3 regions of the Arthrobacter sp. UYEF20 genome follow, and region 1 is predicted to be linked to each of the others. Evidence: riboswitches for the same ligand, from Rfam matches in the RefSeq annotation. Region 1 holds a riboswitch; each other region holds the start of a gene.

Evidence for each region. Region 1 has a riboswitch for S-adenosylmethionine ahead of ABIB26_RS17595 (DUF1737 domain-containing protein). Riboswitches for the same ligand answer to the same signal wherever they lie in the genome.
Region 2: another riboswitch for S-adenosylmethionine. It lies ahead of ABIB26_RS03175 (aminotransferase class V-fold PLP-dependent enzyme); the one in region 1 lies ahead of ABIB26_RS17595 (DUF1737 domain-containing protein).
Region 3: another riboswitch for S-adenosylmethionine. It lies ahead of metX (homoserine O-acetyltransferase MetX); the one in region 1 lies ahead of ABIB26_RS17595 (DUF1737 domain-containing protein).

Annotation. Positions count from the first base shown of each region.
Region 1 covers NZ_JBEPNP010000017.1:75,606-78,871, reverse strand. The annotation lists gene ABIB26_RS17605 (O-succinylhomoserine sulfhydrylase) at 1-475, opposite strand, end outside; gene ABIB26_RS17600 (rhodanese-like domain-containing protein) at 476-895, opposite strand; gene ABIB26_RS17595 (DUF1737 domain-containing protein) at 892-1,224, opposite strand; SAM riboswitch class IV at 1,238-1,354, opposite strand; gene ABIB26_RS17590 (PIG-L deacetylase family protein) at 2,010-2,915, shown strand; gene ABIB26_RS17585 (ATP-grasp domain-containing protein) at 2,912-3,266, shown strand, end outside.
Region 2 covers NZ_JBEPNP010000002.1:145,174-148,439, forward strand. The annotation lists gene ABIB26_RS03175 (aminotransferase class V-fold PLP-dependent enzyme) at 1-1,290, opposite strand, end outside; SAM riboswitch class IV at 1,326-1,439, opposite strand; gene ABIB26_RS03180 (glutamyl-tRNA reductase) at 1,544-2,878, opposite strand; gene hisN (histidinol-phosphatase) at 3,057-3,266, opposite strand, start outside.
Region 3 covers NZ_JBEPNP010000018.1:66,617-69,882, forward strand. The annotation lists gene ABIB26_RS18005 (bifunctional o-acetylhomoserine/o-acetylserine sulfhydrylase) at 50-1,366, shown strand; SAM riboswitch class IV at 1,496-1,611, shown strand; gene metX (homoserine O-acetyltransferase MetX) at 1,623-2,846, shown strand; gene ABIB26_RS18015 (MFS transporter) at 3,065-3,266, shown strand, end outside.

The sequences.
Region 1 (3,266 bases):
ACTCGAAGAAGACCGCCGTCGTCGGCTCCGACAACGCCACGCGCCACTGCTCCAGGTCCGGCCCGTCGACGAAGACCGTTTCCACACCCCAGCGCGGCAGGATTTCGTTGAGGATCACAAAGCAGGAGCCGAACAGCGAGCGGGCGGCGACCACACGGTCCCCGGTGCCCAGCAACGCGCCGAGCGCGGTGAACACCGCGGACATGCCGGACGCCGTCGCAAAGCACGCCTCGGTGCCCTCGAGCAGCCGGAGGCGTTCCTGGAAGGTCGCGACCGAGGGGTTGCCGTAGCGGGAGTAGACGAAGCGCTCGTCCTCACCGGTGAAGGCGCGCTCGGCGGCGGCGGCGGATTCGTAGACGAAGCCGGAGTTAAGGAAGATCGGCTCGGTGGTTTCCTGGAAGCCGGTGCGGTCAAGTCCGCCCCGGACGGCCTGGGTGTCGGGGCTCCAGCCGGCGGCGTCGGGATTGAAAGTCACTTAGTTCTTCCCGAGGTTGGTGGGCAGGCCACGGTTCTTCCAGCCGTTGACGGTCCGTTCGCCGTAGCGGTCCGGCTCGCCCTCGAAGCCCTCAAGGACGTTGTAGGAGGTGAAACCGGCCTCGGTGGCGGCGGTTGCGGCGGCAATGGAGCGGGCGCCGGAACGGCAGAGGAACACCAGCTCGGCACCGGCATCCTCGGGCGCCTGCTGCTTCAGCTGCTTCACGAACTGCGAATTGGGGATGCCGCCGGCCAGGCTCCACTGGATGAAGAGCGGATCGTTCCGCTTTTCGTTTGCGGATGCCGTGTCCGGGATGCCGATGTGGGCCCATTCCGCCTCGGTGCGGACGTCCACCAGGATGGCGCCCGCCTCCAGCTTGGCCCAGGCCTCCTGCGGGAACAGGTCTCCGGCGTAGCTCACGCGTGGCCCTCGATGGTCTCTTCGTAGCCGAAACCGTCAGTTCCCAGGCCGTCTACCGCGTCGGCGACGGCGGCGTCCGCACTGGCAATTGCGGCCGGCAGGATGACGGCCTGGGCGACGATGACACTGCTGCCGTTGAAGGCGGCGGAGGGGCTTCCGTGCAGCACGTAGCCTTCGGCCAGCGCCGCCGAAACCCGCTCGCAGAAGGAGCGGTCGTCGGGACCGGTGAACAGGCGGTAGGCCAGCTTTTCCTCGGCGGCCGCGCCGGGGACGGCGGCGGACGGGGCGGGTGCTGTGCTGGGGACAGCGGGGGCGGATGCGTCAGGCACGACGGTACTCCTTCTTTCAGGCTTGCAGCTCGAATGGGTCGATATGCCGAGTATTCACCTGAGGCACCCCGCCGCGAAAGGGGAGGGTTGCCGACCGGCCAGTCAGGGCTTGGCACCGGTTCTCATGACTCCCCAAAAACGTAACACTTACGACGCCGGCCCGCACCGCCGCCGTCGTCATGTTAAGTCACGGACCCCGGCCAGGGTTCCTCAGGTGGTGCAACACAAGGAATTCCGGTCGAAAGATGCCTCATTTGTTCCCGAATAGTAGTCCTTGAATCCCGGTTATTTAGCCGGCAATTTCCAGCCGGCGCCCAGTTGATCGTTCCTAGTTGCCTGGTACGGGAACCTTTGACTCTGCCAAAGGCCCAATCCGGGTAGTCGGCATATGAGATGCGAGTACTACCTGCGCCGGCCATTAATTAACTTAGATGAGGTTTCAAGTAGTGCCTACTCGGGTCTACTGATAGGCCTCTCGCGTTTACTGGAAGAGCAAGTCCAAGGTCTCCAGAAAGTCTCAAGAACATGTCACGCAACACGCCGGGGGGCTATTGCGCTGCGCTACATAAGCGCCGGTCAATGCCCAGAAGTTCTCGCACAACCGATCACGGCTGCGCCTGGCGCCGGGATGTGCCCTGCCGGAGATCCCACGGGCTGACTCAAGAAATGGCCCTACTCCCGTCCCCAAGGCCTGGCCCGTTTGTGCGGCCGGATCTGAAGATCCAACAATTTAACCCGGCCCAGCATTGGGGCGCCGGCACTTCAACCAAGGAATTGGATTTCTCATGGTCTCAATTTATGTTTTGCTCATTGTTTTCCTGATCACTTTTGTGGTCGCCGCCGCGCTCGGCCGGTCCTTGTTTCACCGCCGGCTGCGCCGTCCCGAGCTGTTGCGCAGGATTTTCCTCATGGTTGGCTCGATGCTGCTGGTGGCAAATCTGGCCTGCTTTATCCTCGACGCTCCGGAGTTCTGGCGGACTGCCAACTTCACCGCGACAGTTGGAGCCCTCGCGTCCCTGGGCGTTGCCACGACGGCGTTGCGCACCGGGGGAGTCCCGGCCCGCCAGCCCCGCAGGGTTCTGGCCATCGGCGCCCACCCTGACGATCTCGAACTGGCCTGCGGCGGGACCCTGGCCAAGTTCGTCGACTCCGGACATGAGGTGCAGGGACTCGTCATGAGCGATGGCAAGCGTGGCGGAGACGCCCTGGAGCGTTCGCTGGATGCCCAGCGCGGCGCGGCCTTCATGGGCCTTTCCGGCATGAGCCACCACAATTTCACCGACACGGAGCTGAACCGGCACGGCCAGGAAATGGTCGGAGTCATTGAGGCCGCAATTGCACGCTATAACCCGGACATCATCCTCACGCATTCCAACCATGACCAGCATCAGGATCACCAGGCCGTCCACATGGCCACCCTGCGGGCCGCCCGCCAGCATCACTCGATCCTGTGCTACGAAAGCCCGTCGGCGACGCGCGAATTCAACCCCAGCGTGTTCGTCGACATCGACGACTACGTGGATGCCAAGATCCAGGCCGTCAAAATGCACAGCGACCAGCTCGCCAAGCCGTACATGACGGCCGAGCGGGTCCGCGGCATCGCCTCGTTCCGCGGGGGACAGGCGAGGCGCAGGGTCGCCGAAGCCTATGAACCCGTCCGCCTCCTGAGCACGGAAATGGAAAAGCTGTGAAGCCCCGCGTGCTGGTCACCGGCGCCGGAGGCCCCGCTGGCCGCGCCATCGCGGCGCAGCTCAAGGCCCGCGGCATTCCCGTACTGGGCACCGACATCCGGGAGCTCCCCGCCGGGGCCGGCCTCACCGTCGTTCCGGTCCCGCCGGCCTCGGACCCGGATATGGTTTCGGCGCTCCGCAGGCTGGTGGTCCAGGAGGGCATCAACCTGGTCATCCCCACTGTGAGTGAGGAACTCCCGCAGCTTGCGGCGTTCCGTTCCGCGTTCGGGGCCGACGTCCGTGTCATCATCGGCGACCCGGGTCCGGTGGCCCTCGCCAATGACAAGCTCTTCACGGCCTGGCAGCTGCACT
Region 2 (3,266 bases), on a different contig from region 1:
GAGCCGCGAGCCGAGGCCGAAGCTGGCCCGCAGCGAGCCCGAGGGCAGGCCCAGCCGCTTGAGCAGCGGGTGGGCGCAGAACCGGCCGTCACGCAGGCCGATGCCGTGCTCGGCGGAAAGGTAGGCGGCAACGAGGCCGGCGTCGTAGCCTTCGACCGAAAAATTGACGACGCCGATCATGCCGGCGCCCTGCCCGTCGCCTTCGGGGTCCGTGTCCGCGAAGATCCGGTGGACGCTCACGCCGTCGATCCGCCGGAGACCCTCGACGAGGAAGGAGCGGATGGCCTCCTCGTGGGCGTACCACTGCGTCCGGTCCAGGGCGGCAATCACCTGGGTGGCCCGGGCCAGTGTTGCCGCGCCCAACACATTGGGGGAGCCGCCCTCGTGCCGGGCCGGGCCGGTGGTCCAGCTGACCGTGTCCAGCCTGGCGTCGCTGACGGCTCCGCCGCCGGCCAGGTGCGGGGTGCCGGCGTCGAGCCAGTCCGGGCGGCCCACCAGCACGCCGGAGCCGAACGGCGCGTAGAGCTTGTGGCCGGAGAAGGCGAGGTAGTCGACGTCGTCCGCGGTGATGTCGATGCGCCGGTGCGGGGCGAGCTGGGCCGCATCGACGACGATCCGGGCGCCGTACTCGTGGGCAAGGGCGGCCAGGGTGCGGATGGGCAGGATCTCGCCGGTGACGTTGGAGGCGCCGGTGACGGCGAGCAGGCTGATGCCGCCTTGCGCCAGCTGCTCGCGCAGCTTGTCCAGAGTGGCGGCAAGGGTGGGGGCGGCCACGACGGCGCGGTGCGGCACTCTCTGCCAGGGCAGCAGGTTGGCGTGGTGCTCGATGTCGAGGTAGAGAACCTCCCCGGTGTGCCTGCCGTCGCTGACCGGCAGGCAGCCGGCCAGCAGGTTCAGCGAGTCGGTGGTGTTGCGGGTGAAGATCACGGAGTCGTCCGGGCGGCCGCCGACAAACTCGCGGACGATGTTGCGGGCGTTTTCGTACACGGAGGTGCTGATCTGGGAGGCGTAGCCGGCGCCGCGGTGGACGCTGGCGTAGAACGGCAGGATCTCGTTCAGGTAGGCCGACACCACGGACAGCGCGGGGGCGGAGGCTCCGTAGTCCAGGTTGGCGTAGCGGACGTGTCCGCCTTGGATCAGCGGGGCCTGGATCTCCGCCCCGGTGACCGCGGCGAGCGGCCTGCCGGCGACGGCGAAGCGGTCCGGGAGCGCCGCTGCGGACGCGGGGCGGCCGCCGCCGGAGGCAGGAAGGGAGGCAGGAAAGGTGGCAGGAAAAGTGGCAGTTGTCATGGGACCTCGCTCGAAAAAGGACCCCACGCACCGGGGATCCGCGCTTGCCGGGTCCGTTCCGGACCGGCCAGGTCGTCACCCGGGGCACCCCACCGCGAATGGAGGGTTGCCGGCCAGCAAACCGGGGTTTAGCGCTGGCACTCGTGACCTGCTTCGAGCCTAGGACATCCCGGCCGCCGCGGAAAAGGCCGGGCAGGAATGTGAAGCGCTTTGTTACGCACCGCAGTGGCTGCTGCCTTTGGTGCGTCGCACCCTACGGCGCGGCGCTGGCTGCGCTGCTGAGCTGGACATCAAGGCCGAACAAGGCCTCCAGGGCTGCCGTGTAGTCGGCCTGCCGACCGGCCGTGGCCAGCTCCCTGGCCCGGACGGTCGGTGTATGGAGCAGCCGCCGGACGATGCGGCGCAGGGCGATGTTCACGTCCTCAGCCAGGGCGCCACCACCGTGTTGCCGTCTGACCCGCTCCATTTCGGCGTCGAGGACGTCCTGGATGTACCGGCGCAGGGCAACGACGGCGGCGTCGACGGCACGGAGCGCTTCCTGCTCCTCGAATTGCCGGGCAGCCTGCCCGACCAGGGTATGGGCGAGGCGAAGTGCTTCGGCGTCCGCTGGGGGAGCGGCAAGCTGCACGGATCCCAGCGTGATCAGTTCGACGCCCGGCAGTTCCGCCACGTGCGGGTCGAAATCGTGGCTGGGAGCCAAGTCAATGACGGTAAGCGGACGGGCTGCGTCCTGCCTCCAGCGCGCCAAGCTGGCGGCGCCAATGCGAGCCCCGGTGCCGCTGCTGCCGATGATGACGTCTGCCGCGGCGGCGGCGGCGGGCAGCTCCCGCTCTGTCAGCGGCGTTCCGCCCCGGGCGGCCGCAAATGCAGCCGCCCGCCCGGAGTGGGAGTAGACGGCAACACTGATGCATTGCCTGGTTCTCAGGAGTTCCGCCACGTGCGCGGCGTAGGCACCCGTGCCTACCAGGACCACGGATGCCCCGGCCAGGCTTCCCTGGCTGGATCCTATGGCTGCCAGATCCAGGGCGACGGTGGCGATGGATCGTCCGGCGGCGCTGAGGGCTGTCCGCGCCCCTACCTCCTTGGAAACGCGGGAGGCCGCTTGAAACAGCCGACTCAACCGTCCGCCGGCCGTACCCGCCAGCTGGGCGTCGGCGAGGGCGCGGCGGACCTGGCCGGACACCTGGCGCTCGCCGACCACAACGGAATCCAGTCCGGCCGCCACCGCGAAGAGGTGCGCGGGGACCGACGCGCCCTGGAGGTACTCGAAATGCGACGTGAGCAGGGCGGCCGGCAGGCCGGAGCATCGGCTGAGGGCGGCCAGCGCATCGGACCGCGCGCACTCAACGTCCGGGGCCGAGGGGACTTCGCAGTAGATTTCGAAGCGGTTGCAGGTGGACAAGACCAGCGATCCGGAAACGGCGGGACTGCTGGCGAGGAGGTCCGGGGCGAGCTCGGCGGAGACAGCATGCAGCCGCGCAGCCGAATCGTGGTCCAGGTCCCGGTACCTCGCAATGAGCGCCAGTAGGACCGGCCCCGATCCGGATTCCCCGGATGCGGGATCCGCCGTTGGATGTGTTCCGGACATGGCTGTTCTCCTCCCAGAAAAGGGCCAGGCCGCGTCGCGGCGGGCACTCAGGCCCGCTGCCGTGGCCAGAGTGATGCATCGACCTTCGGGATATCTTGAGCGCGGGGAGCCCCGCGGCACAGCAGAACGACGGCGGACGCCCCCGCACGGGAGTCCGCCGTCGTCCGTAAGCGGGACCTTACAGCAGGTCGTCCAGTCCCGGGTTGAGGCGCTTGAGGACCTCCGAGTGCAGGATCGAGTTCGTGGCCAGGGCGTTGCCGCCGAACGGCCCGTCCTCACCCTCGAGCGAGGTGAAGCGGCCGCCGGCTTCCGTGACGATCGGGACAAGGGCCGCCATGTCATACAGGTTCAGTTCGGGCTCGCAGGCGATGTCGACGGCGCCCTCGGC
Region 3 (3,266 bases), on a different contig from region 1:
GGCCGATGGCCTGTGGGTGGCCTGTGCCCGGTCCTTGAGGAGTATCCCGATGTCCAATGCCTGGTCCTTCGAAACCCGCCAGATCCACGCCGGCCAGGAGCCGGACAGCGCGACCGGCGCGCGTTCCCTGCCCATCTACCAGACGACGTCGTTCGTGTTCCCCAGCGCCGAAAGCGCCGCCAACCGCTTCGCGCTTGCCGAACTCGCCCCTATCTACACCCGGATCGGCAATCCCACCCAGGACGCGGTGGAGCAGCGGGTGGCGAGCCTGGAAGGCGGTCTCGGGGCGCTGCTGCTCAGTTCCGGCCAGGCTGCGGAGACCTTCGCGATCCTGAACGTCGCCGAGGCCGGCGACCACGTGGTGGCCAGCCCCAGCCTTTACGGCGGAACCTACAACCTGCTGGCCCACACGCTGAAGAAGTTCGGCATCTCCGTGACCTTCGTGGAGGACCCGGACAACCTGGAGCAGTGGCGCGACGCCGTCCGGCCCAACACCAAGCTGTTCTTCGGCGAAGTGGTCTCCAACCCCCGCCAGGACGTCCTGGACCTCGAGGGCATCTCGAAGGTGGCCCACGGGGCCGGGGTCCCGCTGATCGTGGACAACACCCTCTCCACGCCGTACCTGATCCGGCCGATCGAGTGGGGTGCGGACATCGTGGTCCACTCCGCCACCAAGTACCTCGGCGGCCACGGTGCCGCAATCGCCGGCGTGATCGTGGACTCCGGCAACTTCGACTTCGGCAAGGACCCGGAGCGGTTCCCCGGCTTCAACACCCCGGACCCCAGCTACAACGGACTCGTCTACGCCCGGGACCTCGGGGCGGACGGCGCCCTGGGCGCGAATCTCTCCTACATCCTCAAGGCCCGCGTCCAGCTCCTGCGTGACCTCGGCTCCGCCGTGTCGCCGTTCAACGCCTTCCTCATCGCCCAGGGCATCGAGACCCTGAGCCTGCGCGTCGAACGCCACGTCGCCAACGCCACCCGGGTGGCCGAATGGCTCGAGGCCCGGGCCGACGTCGAATCGGTCGCCTACGCCGGGCTGCCCTCCAGCCCCTGGTACGAGCGCGGCCGCAAGTACGGGCCCAAGGGAACGGGCGCCGTCGTGGCGTTCAACATCGCCGGGGGAGCAGAGGCCGGCAAGCGCTTCGTCGACGCCCTCGAACTGCACTCGCACGTGGCGAACATCGGCGACGTGCGCTCGCTGGTCATCCACCCGGCGTCGACCACCCACAGCCAGCTCTCGCCCGAACAGCAGACAATTGCCGGCGTCAATCCCGGACTCGTACGGCTTTCGGTGGGTCTGGAACACATTGACGACATCATCGCGGACCTCGACGCCGGCTTCCGCGCGGCCAAGGGCGTCTGAATCCGCCAGGTTCCCGGCACCCTGCCCCAGGGGTGCCGGGAACTTCCCCGGTGCCGGGCACCCGGCCTCGAGTCACATAGCCGTCACAATCTTCGCCGCACCGGCGCCTCGTTTCGTAAGCTAGTTGCAGGTCATGAGTGCCAGTGACAGCCCCGGCTTGCTGGCCGGCAACCCTCCTTTTGCGGCGGGGTGCCCCGGGTGAAGACCGGGCCTGCCGGTCTGCCGACGGCGGGCAAGCGCGAAGTTAGGTCCTTACATGACGATTGCCGCCACCCGCACGGGTGTACCCGGAAGCAAAACCGCCCATACGCCAGCCACCGGCCCGGCCGCCGCGCTGCCCGAAACAGTGCCAGCCACAGTTCCCGAAACACTGCCCGGCACAGTTCCCGATACCGTTCCGGACGGGACCGTCCGGTACCTCCGGACCGGCGGCCTGGAACTCGAATCCGGCGCCCGGCTGCCCGATGTCACCCTCGCCTATGAAACGTGGGGGACCCTCAACGCGGACCGCTCCAATGCGGTGCTGATCGAGCATGCCCTCACCGGGGACACCCACGTCACCCGCGGTGCCGGCGAGGAGCCCGGCTGGTGGGAACAGCTCGCCGGGCCCGGCGCCCCCGTGGACACCGACAGGTTCTTTGTTGTCTCCATCAACATCCTCGGCGGCTGCTACGGCTCCACCGGACCCTCGACGCCGGCTCCTGACGGCCGGCCCTGGGGCTCCCGCTTTCCGCTGGTCACCCTGCGGGACACCACCGCCGCCGAAGCCCGGCTGGCCGACGCCCTGGGCATCCGCAGCTGGTACGCCGTGCTCGGCGGATCCCTCGGCGGGGCCCGGGCCCTCGAGTGGGCCGTGACCTTCCCGGAGCGGGTCCGGCGCTGTGCCGTGATTTCCATCGGGGCCAGCAGCACCGCCGAACAGATCGCCTTTGCCCAGGCCCAGACGCTCGCCATCCGCCAGGATCCGAGTTTCAGGGGCGGGGACTACTACGGCGGCCCGGGGCCTGTTGCGGGCCTGGCCCTGGCGCGCCGGATCGCGCACATCACGTACCGCTCCGCCGCCGAACTGGACGGACGCTTCGGCCGGAATCCCCAGGCGTCCGAGGCTCCGCTGGAAGCCGGATCGCTGGCGGGCCGGGGGCGCTACCAGGTGGAGAGCTACCTCGACCACCAAGGCAGCAAGCTGGTCCGGCGCTTCGACGCGAACAGCTACATCGCCATCACCGAGGCCCTCATGAGCCACGACATCAGCCGCGGCCGCGGGGCGCTCGAGGAGGCCCTGGCGCCGGCCACGGCCGAGTTCCTGGTGGCGGCCGTGGACTCGGACCGGTTGTATTTCCCGGCGCAGTCCCGGGCGCTCGCCGAGGCGCTGCCCGGCGAGGTGGAGGTGCAGCTGATCGAGGCGCCGATCGGCCACGACGGCTTCCTGACCGAGATTGGCCAGCTCAGCGGCCAGCTCCGGGAAGGTTTCTTCAGCTGACCCCTGCCCGCCGCCCGTCAATGGCCTCAAACCGCCATCGCCTCGGCCGAAACGGCCGCCGATTGTGCATTTTTGCAGACGCGCCCTGCACTAATGGCCGTTGAGGCCGGGGCCGGGAGGGACCATACTCATTGGGAATGATGCCGCGTGTCACAAATCACAGGCGTCCTCTGCCCAATGGTCCACAGGGTGTCGACGGAGACACCGAAGGAGTCACGATGAGTACGGAAAACGCGGCCGCGAGGCGCGCAGAAGAGCCCGACGTCAAAACGTCCGGCCTGAAGAAGGTGGTTGCCGCCTCGATGGCCGGCACCGTGGTGGAGTGGTACGAGTTCTTCCTCTACGCGTCCGCCGCCACCCTGATCTTCGGCAAGATGTTCTTCCCCAACTCGGGGACCGAACTGGACGGCATCCTCGCCG